Regions from separate parts of the Vibrio sp. 16 genome, predicted to be linked through region 2. Evidence: riboswitches for the same ligand, from Rfam matches in the RefSeq annotation. Region 2 holds a riboswitch; the other holds the start of a gene.
What was found. A riboswitch is a leader RNA that binds a small molecule or an ion and turns the genes downstream of it on or off. The one in region 2 is predicted to bind cyclic di-GMP.
Positions count from the first base shown of each region.

Region 1: it holds a riboswitch for cyclic di-GMP, as region 2 does, so the genes downstream of both, U9J37_RS02210 (TfoX/Sxy family DNA transformation protein) here and gbpA (N-acetylglucosamine-binding protein GbpA) in region 2, are expected to answer to the same signal.

Region 1 covers NZ_OY808997.1:485,686-493,054, forward strand. The annotation lists gene U9J37_RS02195 (alpha/beta fold hydrolase) at 105-908, shown strand; gene U9J37_RS02200 (putative signal transducing protein) at 905-1,210, opposite strand; gene U9J37_RS02205 (TVP38/TMEM64 family protein) at 1,207-1,902, opposite strand; gene U9J37_RS02210 (TfoX/Sxy family DNA transformation protein) at 2,073-2,666, opposite strand; cyclic di-GMP riboswitch class I at 2,868-2,954, opposite strand; gene purR (HTH-type transcriptional repressor PurR) at 3,100-4,125, opposite strand; gene torD (molecular chaperone TorD) at 4,341-4,988, opposite strand; gene torR (two-component system response regulator TorR) at 5,224-5,937, shown strand; gene elyC (envelope biogenesis factor ElyC) at 5,986-6,792, opposite strand; gene cmoM (tRNA uridine 5-oxyacetic acid(34) methyltransferase CmoM) at 6,906-7,369, shown strand, end outside.
Region 2 covers NZ_OY808998.1:1,203,488-1,210,856, reverse strand. The annotation lists gene U9J37_RS19740 (universal stress protein) at 41-976, opposite strand; gene U9J37_RS19735 (VIT and vWA domain-containing protein) at 1,315-3,405, opposite strand; gene U9J37_RS19730 (helix-turn-helix domain-containing protein) at 3,526-4,290, opposite strand; gene U9J37_RS19725 (hypothetical protein) at 4,502-4,744, opposite strand; gene U9J37_RS19720 (DUF3820 family protein) at 4,785-5,000, opposite strand; gene U9J37_RS19715 (helix-turn-helix domain-containing protein) at 5,092-5,445, opposite strand; cyclic di-GMP riboswitch class I at 5,770-5,858, shown strand; gene gbpA (N-acetylglucosamine-binding protein GbpA) at 5,922-7,369, shown strand, end outside.

The sequences.
Region 1 (7,369 bases), on a different replicon from region 2:
ACAAGATAAGTAACACGAAATGACATAAGCTGAATTAAAATTGCATTAGTTTGTGCTAATCTTCTGCTTCCAAGTTATTCCAGTAAGAAACTCTGAACGTCACTATGAACTCTGAAATGCTATTTCACAAAACATTTGAACACCCAACAAGCAATGAGTGGGTGGTTTTTGTGCATGGAGCCGGAGGCAGTTCGTCTATTTGGTTCAAGCAAATCAAAGCGTACAAGCAGCACTTTAATTTGTTGCTCATAGACCTAAGAGGGCACGGGCGATCAAATCAGCTACTAAAGGAGATCATGGCGAACCGCTACACGTTTAAGGCGGTCACGCAAGACATTCTCCAAGTTCTGGATCACCTCAAGATTCGATCAGCACACTTCGTTGGGATGTCTTTAGGAACGATCATCGTAAGAAATATCGCAGAGCTTGCCTCGGAGCGTGTGAAATCCATGGTGCTGGGTGGGGCAGTAACACGCCTGAACACGCGTTCACAAGTGTTGGTGCGTCTCGGTAACTTATGTAAACACATCGTGCCTTATATGTGGTTATACAGCTTATTTGCTTATATTGTGATGCCACAGCGGACACAGAAAGAATCACGTCACCTGTTTATCCGCGAAGCCAAAAAACTGTGTCAGAAAGAGTTTAAGCGCTGGTTTATACTCACGGCAGAAGTAAACCCATTAATGAAGTATTTCAAAGATAGAGAATTGCCAATTCCGACGCTGTATCTAATGGGAGAGCGAGACTACATGTTTATTAAGCCAGTGAAAGAGATGGTTGCCGTTCACCAGCAGAGTCAATTGCTTGAGATTCCTGATTGTGGACATGTGTGTAATGTAGAGCGTCCGGAAGAGTTCAATCAGCATTCGATTGCCTTTATACAACAGCAAATTAAGGCGACTTAATCTGCTGCGGTGCCGCATTGCCAGCAAACCCCAAATTGTGATTCGTTGACTTCTCCACATTGACTGCAGTGCCAGTCGCTACCATTTTGCGTTGTCCTAAATTGGTCGATGATCTCATTCGCCTGATTGCGCTTATTTGGTTCTAAAAGCCAAACATAAGGCTCGCTGTTTTCACCGAATGGGATTTCTCCCTGCAACCCGAATATCCCTTCACCACGAACTTCACAGCTGATGTCTTGAGACTTTAGAAGCTCACAGACAATGTGAGCTTCTGGAGGATTACTCGCTGAGTAGATTTTCATGACGCCGAGCCATTCTGTGCGGATGGCGATGACTTAATTTTATTCATGACCCATTTCGCAATGACAGGGAAAAGACCCAGTAAAGCAAATGACGCTAAGACGGAAGGCGAGACAATGCCTGAAAGGCTCTCAATTTGCGCTAACTGAGTACCCGCGTTTAAGTAAACGGCTGTGCCGGGTAACATACCTAGTTGGCTGACAAAATAGAATCGAGTTACCGAAATAGGCGTTAATCCCATGAGTAAATTAATAAGGAAGAAGGGGAAGACAGGAATCAACCTTAGTGAGAATAGATAAAACGCCCCATCACGTTCTACACCTTGGTTAATCGCACTCAGCTTATCGCCAAACTTTCCTTGCACCCAGTCTCGCAATAGGAAACGGCTGCTTAAAAAGGCGAGCGTTGCACCAATGGTGCTGGCAAAAGAGACCAACAGCAAACTTGTCCAAAACCCAAAGAGCGCAGCGCCCAAAAGCGTAACAACGGCTGCTCCAGGAATGGAGAACGCGGTTATGGCGACGTAGGCGAAAAAGTAAGTCAATGCGGCGAAGACGAAGTTTTCGCTGATGTAATCTGAGAGTGCAAGCTGCTGTGCTTTCGCGTTTTCGAGCGTCAGGTATTGCCCAAAGTTCATCGCCAGAAAGGCGATAAGCGCAACTAAGACTATCCCCAAGATCAATTTTTTATTCATAATCGCGTCCTTTAATACTCTTCGCAAGGATAACTCTGACCCTATAGTTACATACTTAAGTTAGTATAGGGAATGATTGATATAGACAATAAGAACGAGAGCGAGAAGAAAATATTTCCTTAGAGACTAAAAAAGCCAGCAAGTGCTGGCTTTTTCATCGATTGATTGAGCTAGTTGCTCAATTTATTCAGTAGTTCTTGTCTTCGGCTTTGCGGTATAACAGACCAATGTGTGCCCCTGATTGCTCCCTCTAGTGCCCACAGCAGTTCAACGCTCACTTCTGCTGAGTGTGTCGATTGAATCGCCTTGTACGCTTTAACAGCGCCCGCTTCTTCTAAAGATTCGACATCGTCAATCCCGGCTTTCTTTAGCATTCTTTCCGTTGCCAAGCGCAGGTTGGGTAGGTCTTTCAAGCGATTTGGTTTCGCTTTCGATTGTACTTTTTTCTCTTCTTTTGCTGCGATCAGCGCTTGTCTTGCCAATGCCAGTGTTTTTTCATTGTCTGAGGAAATGTCATCGCTCAAAGCAAAATATTTAGTCACAACGGGAAAACCACGTTTTTTGTAGACGTAGGGTTCCAAAGAAAGGGCATTGCACTGTTTGATTAACTGAGCATCCGCTCTTACATGAAGCTTATCGTTGACCACTAAAGCAAACATCGTCTCATCTGCGAATATGCCGAAGCCGCCAAACATTGAACGAGACTTAATTTGACCAAGTTGCTCAAATAGTCTCATTGAGTCTTTAAGTATTGGTTTATCCATGCTGTATTTTCTCGGTGTATATGTATACGCCACCAATTCAGGTCCGAGAGATTAGCAAAATAATGCAGAAATTTTGTCAGTAAGGTGTCATACAAGAAAACACTTCGTAAAATCTCGACGAATTCCATGTCTGCTCATACTCAGTATTGAGACGCGTCCAGTTTACGAGAAAGCTTAATGTACTAGTTTTGCATTTTTGCCATCGGCAACCCCGCTACCTTGTATAAGTATACTTAAGGCCGGAGGCTTTGCGTCCCATCCTTTCGAAATGGTTTGCCCTGTTCGTGGCATTGATCGAACAAGTTAAGAATAAATAATATTTGAGGTAAGTATCACACTTGTAGTGAGTAAATGTGATCTTAGTTCAGTAATTTGGCGGGTTATATGCGCCTGACTGATAATTAATCAAAGAGTCAGGCGCTGAGTGATGATGTTATTTGTTGAGGTTGCGCACGGTACAGCGCTCGACAATTTCAGGGTGCATCTCAAACACTCGCTTGTCGTGTTCTTTGTCCTTGATACGCTCTAACAAAATTTCGAACGCGTTCTTACCGACACGTCGTTTCGGTTGGTGAACAGTCGTGAGCGGTGGAGAGAAGTATTCCGCTAACTCGATGTTGTCGTAACCAATAATGGACATATCTTCTGGAATGCGGATACCTTTTTGTTGTAGGCGGCTCATTAGACCCAGTGCCATCGTATCGTTGAAGCAGAAAACGGCACTCGGGCGTTTATCCATTGCAACAATCTTGTCTGCGGCTAGGACTGCAGTGTCACATTCAAAGTTACCTTCAAGGATCCAGTCTTCATCAACTGCCAAGTTCGCTTCGTTCATTGCTCGCTTGAAGCCTGCGATACGCTCCTGACATGCTGCTTTTTCGAAGTGCCCGCTCAAACAAGCAATATCTTTGTGGCCACGCTCAATCAGGTATTTAGTCGCTAGATAGCCGCCTTCTTCTGAGTTGTCGATGATTTCTGAGTTGTCGATGATTTTGTCAGCTTGTGAGCTTTCAGGGCCCCAGTCCATGACCACTTTAGGAATGTCTTTATGACGGTCAAGCATTTCGCTGAGTTCTTCTGTGAGGTCAGAACACATGACCAAGATGCCGTCTACGCGCTTTTCTGCAAGCATGCGGATATAGTCGCGTTGCTTCTCATAGATGCCGCCGGTATTACACAAAATCAGCGTGTAACCTTGGCGGTAACAGTAACTCTCAACACCATCAATAACTTCTGAAAAGAAGAGGTTTGTTGATTGAGTCACCAGCATGCCAATCGTGCGTGTTGTATTACACTTTAAGCTTCGAGCAACGGCACTAGGCGCATAGTTCAGCTCTGTTACTGCTTCCATGACCTTTTCTTGGGTCGCTTCGGCAACAAAACGCGTTTTATTAATTACGTGAGATACAGTAGTTGTTGATACGCCGGCTAAGCGCGCTACGTCTTTTATGGTGGCCATAAGGTTTTGTCCTGTCGATGACTGCCACGAAACAATATTCCTAAGTGTAGGATAATCTGGCAGAAAGTATCAGAAACACAAAAACCGCTTATAATTAGCGGTTTGTATTTAATTCGTTCATTTTTATCGTTTGCGGTCACGATTCTAGACCGCAAACAAACTAAGCGCAAATAAAAAGGTTTTTGTTCCCTGCTCGTGGTCACAAAAGCTCGTATTTATTCGCCTTTTAGGTAGCGAGAGTCAAGTTCCATAAACGCAACCATTAACATCACAATGGCAGAGTAGAATCCGAAATCATCTAAAGCTTTGCACTTAGCGGCGAACTTTGGCACCCAATTAAGTAGTGCGTGGCTGATGAACTTGTCTTGCTCTTCAAGTGCGTTTTCCATTTCAACATCACTTTCAAGTTCATTCGAGCGAATAATCAGATTACCAAGGAAGTCGAGTTCAATCGCGATATGATCCGCAGGTTCATTTAGGTTTTCATCAACTTGGACGCCATGCTTTTGCATTAGTGCTTCCATTTCTCTCGCCGGCTCATCGTTAAGCAGTCCGCTTTTGCCTACATACATCGACGCATATGGAAGGGCAGAGTCTCTGTCTGATTTAAGGAATAAGTCACAAAAATCTGCGGCTAATTCAAGCTGCGCGTCTTCACGGTCCATAAGTCGATTTAGTGCATCAACTAAGTTGTCGACAGAAGGTTTTAGATCTGGGTTGTCGCCAAGCCCAGAGAGAAACGAACGAATCTCGGCTGAATGGTATTGGTCTAACGCCTCTTGAGTGAGCTCTTTCGCCAATAAGCTCGATAGCCACCAATAGATTTCTGCGCGTTTTTCATTGAATGATTTAATTTCTTGCATTAGGTCAGGCTCCTAAAATAACTGCGCTTAGTGTACCCAATAAAGATGAACAGCGATAATGTCAGCTGTATAGAATTGAGTCTAAAAATGGAAAAATATGAACAGATGACCTAGGTTTGTCTTGAATCAAGAAAAAATCATCTTTCTTGGTTTTAAAGTAACAAATACTAGAAATGTTACTGTTTATGAATAGAATACTCGTTAGAACGATGACCAATGTAAATAAGTGGTGTAAATGAGCTATCACGTATTAGTTGTAGAAGATGACGCAGTAACTCGCAGCAAGCTAGTTGGTTACTTTCAGAATGAAGGTTACCACGTAAGCGAAGCCGAAAGTGGCGAGCAAATGCGTGATTCACTACAAAACAATGCGATAGATTTAGTGATGTTGGATATTAATCTTCCTGGAGAGGATGGTTTGATGCTAACACGCGAACTTCGCAGTCAGTCAGACATTGGGATTATCCTGGTTACAGGACGCACGGATAGCATTGATAAGATTGTCGGTCTAGAAATGGGCGCCGACGATTATGTCACAAAACCATTTGAGCTAAGAGAGTTGTTAGTTCGTGTCAAAAATTTGCTGTGGCGTATTTCGGCGGCGCGCAATTCATCAGGCACGGTCGATGCAGACAAACAAGATGGCAACATAGTACGCTTTGGTGAGTGGACATTTGATGTTCAACGACGAGCATTAAGTCGTGCTGGTGAACCAGTTAAGTTGACTAAAGCTGAGTATGAACTGCTTGTTGCGCTGTCGTCTTACCCAAATCAAGTATTGAGCCGTGAGCGCATTTTGAACATGATTAGCCATCGCGTGGATGCACCAAACGATCGTACGATCGATGTTCTCATTCGTCGCATGCGCGCTAAGATGGAATTTGATCCTAAGAACCCTCAAATTTTTGTGACGGTTCACGGTGAAGGCTACATGTTTGCTGGGGACTAACCCTTGAATTGAGTAAAAAACCGAGGCATGTGCCTCGGTTTTTTTGTTTTATAGTTGGCTTTCTGGAGCTTCGATGACGTGTTGTTCCTCATACTCCGACGCCCAATCTCTGAGCTTTTGCCACAAGATTCCTAGTGTCTCATGCCAGTAGCGTTCGGTTTGCTCTAGGTAGACTGCCTTGGGTGTGTACTTAGACCAAGGCTCAGTAACGTTATCGTGAGCTAAGTAGTTTGTTGGTGCAGGGTAGGGTTTTAAGCCCGCCGAGTGAAACTCGTTTAATGCCCGTTTCATGTGGCTCGCGGAAGTCACCACGACCATTTTCTTGTGTTTCACAAAGGCGGCAGCTTGTCGTGCTTCTTCCCATGTGTCTTTTGCCGTCTCAAGCAAAATAATATCAGATTTAGACACGCCGAGAGCGAGCGCCACTTTGGCCATCATGCGAGCATTGCTTATGTCTGATCCTCCCGAATAACCCGACAATATGAGCTTCGAACCAGGATAAATACGCATAACACGAATGCCTTCAGCAAGGCGCATCAAACCTGTACGGCTCAACTCGGACGTTGGTGGGATTTTGTCATCCACCACATGGCCGCTGCCTAGTACCATCACGTAATCAATCGACTCGTCAACGGGAAAGAACGCAGAATATTGACGCTCAAGTGGCATCAATAGCCGCGAGGAGACTGGCTGAAACGCAATAAGGAACATACCAATAAAAGAGAAAAGAACGATAAAACAGCCGGTCTTTTGATTTCGAGTGAACATGATCAACATCAAGCCCAATAGGCCGATGATAAGCATTGCCGGTAGCGGCATCAGAAGAGAAGAGACCACTTTTTTCAGCTCAAACATACTAAATAGTCCGAAAAAACATCAGTTGATTATTTTTTAAGAGAAACCCTCTTTATTCCTGCTTTTCTTGTGACAGAATAGCAGCACGATTGGACATGATACCCTAAGCTGCTGTGACTGAAGACCGTAATTTCGACGATATTGCCCACAAATTTGCAAAAAATATTTACGGCTCCGATAAAGGAGAGATTCGCCAAGTCATTGTTTGGGAAGACTTAGAGCAACTACTCTCTTCTATTGACGGTGACAAACGTGCATTAACGATATTGGATGCAGGTGGTGGATTAGCGCAAATGTCGCAAAAGCTTGCCAAACTCGGACACCAAGTCGCGTTATGTGATCTATCTTCGGAAATGCTGCAACTGGCGAAACAGGATATTGAAAAAAATAACTTGCTTGAGCAGTATCGCTTGATTCATTCTCCAGTCCAAGAAATTGGTCAACATCTCGATAGTCCAGTTGATATGGTGATGTTCCATGCGGTGATGGAGTGGTTAGTCGACCCGAAAACGGCGCTAGAAAAAGTACTAGAGCAAGTGAAATCTGATGGTGCGGCATCCATCATGTTCTACAACCA
Region 2 (7,369 bases):
CTACCTTGGTGTTGCTCTTTCAGCGAAAGTGAACTCTCGATTACGTAATGGGAGAGACAAAGCCCTCTGGCTTCATGGCGACTAGGGAGCAATTGATCGATTGGAGAATGTTCTCGGCAGTATTACCGATCACAAAGCCAGAAATACCAGTTCGGGCTAAAGTCCCCATAACCAAAACATCTATTTCAGTGTCATTAACACACTCTGGAATTTTATCATCTGGTTTGCCATGCAAGTGGTGAATCACCAACTCACCAGAAATACCAGAATCCTCAATTAACCTTTTTAATGCTTGTTCGTGCTTTGTTTTTGCTTTTGAAATATCTTCCGACAACTGTGAATCTTCCACTTGGATCCAAACATGGTTGTCGAGGTAATTCTCCAAATAATATTCCCAACAGGAAATAATGTGTAACCGGCTATCACAGGTGTCCGCAATCGAACGAGACAGTTCCAGCAATCGACGCGAAAGTGCTTGTTGCTCATCACCAACCGCCATCGGGTCCACCGCAACGGCAATGCGCCTTTTATCTCTGGGTTTAGATGCCGGGCGATGAAGCCAAACCGGACAAGGGCACTTGCGCAGTAGCGTCATGTCGATCGCTTTAAAACCTTCAGCCCCTTCACTGAGTGGTTCCGCCTCTTTGATGATCAGGTCATGGTGGTGAGCAATCGCCTCTTGGATAATGCAAACCGCTGGTTGTTCACTTCCTTTCACTCGCAATGGAAATGGAACCTGTTCTGGTGAAATGTTGTAGTGCTCTCGCAGATTTTTCACGCTCTGCTGAAGTGATTCGTGCAGAGAGTGTTCATAGCTTTGTTGGTACTGAAAAAGCGTATTTGGAAAATCGGGACAGGCGATAAGTCCTGAAACCGGAACGCGATTACTGGCGGCTATACTGATCGCTTGACCCAATGCTTCGCTGTGCCCCGGCAATCCCTGTGTGGCAAAAAGTATGTTCTCGAATCGTCTCATACACACCTCCTTGTTGATTAAATATTAGCCAATGGAAGTGACTTTTTTCTAGCACGCAATTGTAACCACTCATTAGGTGAATGACATTTGTTCTCATTCAGTGAGTTACGCAATAAATCGCATTAAATCCATGCGTAAATCCGCCCATTTCTACAGCGATATGTAACAAGTTACGTCAATAATCAGTGAAAGATTGGCTTCAGTAGATGCATCAGGGACAAGAGGCTCAAACTACTCACAATCCTAAGAGTCGCGAACTCATTGCGTAGCCTCACAACAAAAAACTGTAAGCAAGAGGCTGCAATTACGCAGCCTCTATCCGGTTTGAACTGTGTTTATTAGCGCGGCTTTTTAGCTATTACCCCTCGGCCGGCCACCAAAAATATCATGCTCAGCAATACAACAAGGTTTATACTGCCACCACCGCCGCCACTGCCACCGCCGGAGTAACTGGGTGTCGGTTGATTAAATGTCGGCTGATTCTTGTCAGCGCGGGTTGGTTTCACTGGATTGTTCTTTTTAACCTCACGAGCACTTTGTTCTTTTAGTACTCTCGCTTGGTTTTTGCGCTCCATACCCAGTTGCTGGAACATCTCTTCTTCTACCACAAGCAGCGATGTGTAATCTGTTAACAGTCCATATTCCAAGGCAATATCTTCAATCGCCTGCTCTTTGTCGCGATCTTTTTGTTCCAGATAGTCCATTTGCTCCTGTAGGTCACGAATCGCTGAAAGCGCCCACATTCTTTCAAGTTCAGGATGTTCAGTTGCGGTATCCGGCAGCATCACTTTAGTACGGTACTCGCGCGATTCCCCACCAATATCCATAGTCAGCTTGATGTCCGCTTCTCCGCCTTGGAAGTAGTGACCGAACACCGTCAATTGTTCACCACGGTATAGACTGCTGATCTGCTCCGGCGTCAAGTCTTTAATTTTCACGCCATCGATATCAAGCTGGATGTTTCGGTATGCTTGATGTGTCAGTTTGCTGGTCATGCTCATCAGGTGACCGATAATGTCGTCCGCGTTAGATACGGAGGTCGCAACACCGTTCGACAACTTGGTCATTGGCACGAGGAGCGGCGTGTTAGCACTGTTACCCATGATGAAAGTAAACAGTCGCACATCGTGTTTTTCCATCAATTCAAAGAAACGGCGTTTTTCGGTTACCCCCACGTTTGCGACACCATCGGTCACTAAGACAATGCCAGTAGGACGATCATCATCGAGTTTACGAATCGCAGCAGCCATTCCTTCGTAAAGGTTGGTACCATTACTCGGCTCTACCTGCTCGACAGCTTGCAGCGCTTTGCTGATATTGGACTGATTGACCGCCACAAATCCACCCGTTAAGTCATAAGTATTACTGTCGAACATCACAACGCGGAATCTGTCTTCTGAAGGCAACTTACCCAAGCCTTGGCGCACGCCTTCCACAAGCGTCGAGTATTTGCCAGACATGGAACCTGACTTATCAAGCACGAACACCCAGTCGCGTCCTTGTGTTACGCGAGTCAGATCATCACCGGGAGTAAAAGTCAGTTTGACCGTGCCGCGCTTAGATGACTCTGGGTCACGGTACGCCACCATATCCACTCGCCCCGGCAAGCCATCTTGCAATCGCCAGTAGAAAACGACGTCCTGATCGAGCCTCATTGAAGCCTGAGCGGTTTGCATAGACTCACCCTCTTGCACAGCATCGGCGATGTGGTTGCTGACGTTTGCCTTCCACGTGGTGTGCTCGCCATCCGCTTGCTGGGAGATCACTGCCGCTGGGTGCGCTGGCAGCCTGACATCATCCACCGGATAAGCGGAGCGTAATGTCACGTTGAATGAAAAATCTTGCTCAACTTTGTCGTTTCGGGTCCAAAAGCTGTTTTTAGCGACATCCACTCCGCCCTCTTCTAGTGGGTAGACATAACGTCCGATACCATGGTCCAACAAGGCATCTTGCATATAGACGAGTTTTACCTTCACGCTCTGCTGCGGCTGAACTGGATACACTCGAATATCAAAGGTTTTATATTCGTCTTTTTCAGTCAGTGCTGTGGCGTTGCCTTGCGCTTTTTGGTCGTCGTAAATCTTACGGGCTTTTTCTTTAGGGACCGCCTCGGCAATGACTGGTGAGCCATTGATCCAATAAATAAACTCGCCCACAACGGCGTTTTGCGGAACAGGGAATGAGTACAAGGCTTCCAGTTCAGAGTCATTGGGATTGAAGAAGGTTTGTTCTATAGACGTGGTTGCGTATCCGTCCTGAATTGCGACATCAACATGATGGGATTCGATCTGAAGATCTTTATATTGGCTGCCAACGGGCTTGAGTAATCCAGCAGCTAGCGCTTTTGATGAAAACGTAGCGATAAGTACAGCGATAAACAAAACGCTCCAGATGGCGGTTTGTGAAATCATTTTCAGTCGGTTCAACATTGTTGCCTCCGTTATCTTCTGTCATCAGAGAGTCTTTCTCTGGCTGTTCAGTAGGTTGCACGAAGGAGAGGCAGCAACAAAGATCAGCGAACAAAGTAGCAAATATTATTACCGCAGGTGTTATCCGATACGACTTTTCTCCGCGTCGTCTTTTATTTCGAACTCATCAAACAAGGGGAAGCTCCAGCGACGCATGGCAATCACCATAGAGGTGCCATGTCGCTGCTCCATAGCTAACTCGTTGTCGCTATTGCACGATTCATAAAACTCTTTCACTAATCGTTGAATCCGCTGTTGGAGCTTGTGATTGGTAGGTAACGACATCAACCCTGTCGCCATCACCAGTTTTTCGTCATTTTTGGAAAAGTGCGTGTGGAAGAAGGTGTTTACGACCTGCTGCTGGAAGAACTGCTGAATAGGCCCCCCTGCAATCCACGAAAACGAGGAGGAGATCTTGAGTTTGATGCGATTACTCGGCATCAACTCAATCACTTTGAGGCGATCAAGGTGCGCCAGTTTTTGAATCAACTGAGGCTCACTGAGGTTGTATTGAGTTAGGATTTGTTCAAAGCGATAACCATTGGTGATACAAACGGCGACCAGCAGTAGCGCCTTATCCACCACTAACTGTTTTTCCTGCTCCCAAGTCAATGAAGAAAGGTTTTGACTCTCTTCTTCGGCAAGTTTAAACAGCGCTGTCATTTCCAGGTCAATCAAGCCACACACCGCAGACAAACGCTCAAGGCTCATGCTGCCACCGTTAGAGAAAAGGCGCTTCACCGAACCTTCACTCAAATCCAGCGCTTTGGCGACATCTTGGTAATTCACACCGTGCGATTTTAATTGCTTTTTCAGTACCTGAATCACCTGCTCACACTCTGACATTCACCTCTCCTTGATTAACCAACGGGCTCACAACCAACCTCTTGTGAATGTTGGCCATATGACACTTCACGCTGGGTATTTTTCGCAGGTTTGATGTGATATTTCAACCGCTAATTTGGCGGAAAAAAGAGTCAGCCTTAACGGTCGGACTCTTTTTAATAGGAGTGTTCTTGGGGTGTGTAACGATGCTAAAGCTAATTCCACATGTTGATTAGTTGAAGTGATGCCCACTGTTTTTAGCGAGTTTTTGCATTGCTTCAGCGAACGTTGTTGTTTTGCCTTTCGCTTTAACTTGCACAACCCTATACCCCATTTTTTCCAACGCGTGGCGCTCTGCTAACACAGCTTTATCATCTTGTTGGCTACTTTTTGCTGGCTGATGGATATAGCACCCCTCAAGTTGGCCATCCTCAACCAGTTGGTGATGCCTCAATGCATCGATGTCAAAATTCATAGTCAATATAGTCGTTCTAAGTGGAGAGTTTTTTGGTAGGTTACATGTGCTTTAAAGGCTTAACAACGGTATCTAAGCCTTCTATTTTTAGCGCTAGGCATAGCTTAAGGAGGTCACCAAGCTCCCCTTGAGGGAAGCCTTTCTTATCAAACCAAAGCAAATACTCTTCAGGCAAATCAATCAAGACACGCCCAGCGTATTTCCCAAATGGCATTTGCACTCTGGCTAATTTGAGCAAATTTTCTTTTTCGAGCATGACAAACAGTCTGGTTCATTTAAGTTGGCCAAGCATAGCATGTTCATCTGCCACTCTCTAATGTGTGACGTGATAAAGCCTATTTCACAGGCTAGGCATCATGCACTGTGTGCGCGTATTCCACGACAACCTGATTACCTTCGATGTAGGCATTTTGTATTTCACCATCCACGGTCATTCTGCTTTTCAAGTAAACCACTCTCGGGCCTGCTTCACGGTGCTCTTTTAGCGATGGGAAGGTATGTTTGGGCTCTAGATGCAGATGACGACAAAAATGGCTGACAAAAGACATCGTCATCGGACGCTCACCACGAAGAACTTGTGAGAACGTCAACTGATTCATACCCAGTTTTTTGGCAAATTCCATTTGGGTTAAGCGCATTTTCGATTTCTGTGACATCCACGTTTGGTAAAGCGCTTCTCGGTCTTGTTCGGTGAATTCCATTGTTGTTCCCTGTATTGGTAGCATCAATAAATTGTCGGCACTTTTATCCAAGTGGATGTCAGGTCAGCGTTAACGGAGCTTAAAGGTTTGGTTGATATTGAAGAAAACAGGCATGGATTCGCGACGAATAAAAGCGGGGAAAATCATTCACAGATCAAATATAAATGAGAAATAAAGTATTGATTATCAATATTTTATTCAGCTTATCATTGAAAAATAATCAAGTTAATTCATGTCAGAAATTTCAAAGCGAGATTGCCCTTCCACAAACGCAATCAGATCGTCGCTTTTAAACAAAACTATCACTACATTTCGCGTGCTCAACTGCACTTCTGGCAAACTATCTGAAAAGTTAGGACGCAAAGTCTCCGGTCTGTCGACTCACTCAAGTCTATGATAGCGGGACCGCCACCCAAGTCGGGTGCCATCATGCCAAGGTGTCATCTTTTTATTCAGCGAATGTATAAGGATAGATGATGAATCAACTCCCTCAAAAAACGCTCATTGCTTTAAGTCTAGTCACTGTCAGTGGAACGGCCATTGGCCACGGCTATGTTTCGGCATATGAAAACGGCGTAGCTGCAAGCCGCGCTGCACTATGTAAATTCCCAACCAGCGACACCAACGAAAAGAATGCGCAATGCGGTGCCATTCAGTATGAACCGCAAAGTGTCGAAGGGCCTGACGGCTTCCCAGAAGCTGGTCCCCGTGATGGCAAAATTGCGAGCGCAGAAACCTCTCTCGCCGCCGCATTAGATGAACAAACCGCCAGCCGCTGGGTGAAGCGCCCTATTCAATCCGGTCAACAGTTCTTTGAGTGGACGTTTACCGCCAACCATGTAACAAAAGACTGGAAATACTACATCACCAAGGCAGATTGGAATCCAAATCAGCCGCTTGCTCGTCAATCATTTGATTTACAGCCTTTCTGTGTGGTCGATGGCAATATGGTGCAACCACCAAAACGTGTCAGCCATCTATGTGATGTCCCAACACGTGAGGGCTACCACGTAATTCTTGCGGTGTGGGATGTTGGTGATACGGCGGCCTCTTTTTACAACGTTATTGATGTGAAATTTGATGGGGATTTGCCTGTTGATCCTGATTGGCGCCAAGGTGGACAGATCAATCCAACCATGGATCTGAACGTCGGTGATACCGTTTTTACACGCGTATTTGACCAAAGTGGCGAAAACATCAGTTACCGAACGCAGATCGTCATTGATAGTGAAGAACAAGGCAAAGCGAATCAGTGGTCTTTTGCTCTCGCAGACAAAATCAATCAAGAGCAAAGTCTCATCCGCTCTGGTGAACGCAAAGAAGATGGCGCTTTTGCCCCAGTGTATGGTTCAAACCCGATTTACCTAAAAACGGGCTCTTCACTTGAGCGTGTTGAAATAGGCTATGACATTGTAACGCCTGAACCAGAGCTCGATTTGAGTGTTGAGGGCTTGCAAGATGAGTACACTGTGACCGAAGATGCCACCGTGCTTAACCTTGAACTCTTGGCGACAGGTGATCTCAACGCTGAACTGACGGTGTACAACCATCACAAGGAGTCATTGGCTTCGTACTCGGGCAAGTTAGAAGACGGGGCGGCTCAGTCAATAGAACTAGCTTTATCGAAATCAGAGCCTGGCCATCACATGCTTGTTGTTGTTACCAAAGATGACAAAGGCACACTGGTAGAACAAGAGACTTTAGACTTCCATTTAGTAGAAGAGCAAACACCACCGCCATCAGGAGACTATGACTATGTTTTCCCTAACGGCATGGAAAGCTACGCGGCGGGAACCAAAGTACTCGCGAATGATGGCAACATCTATCAATGCAAAGCATTCCCGTACTCAGGATACTGCGTGCAGTGGTCGCCATCAGCCAACCACTATGAACCGGGAGTCGGTTCACATTGGGAGTCGGCTTG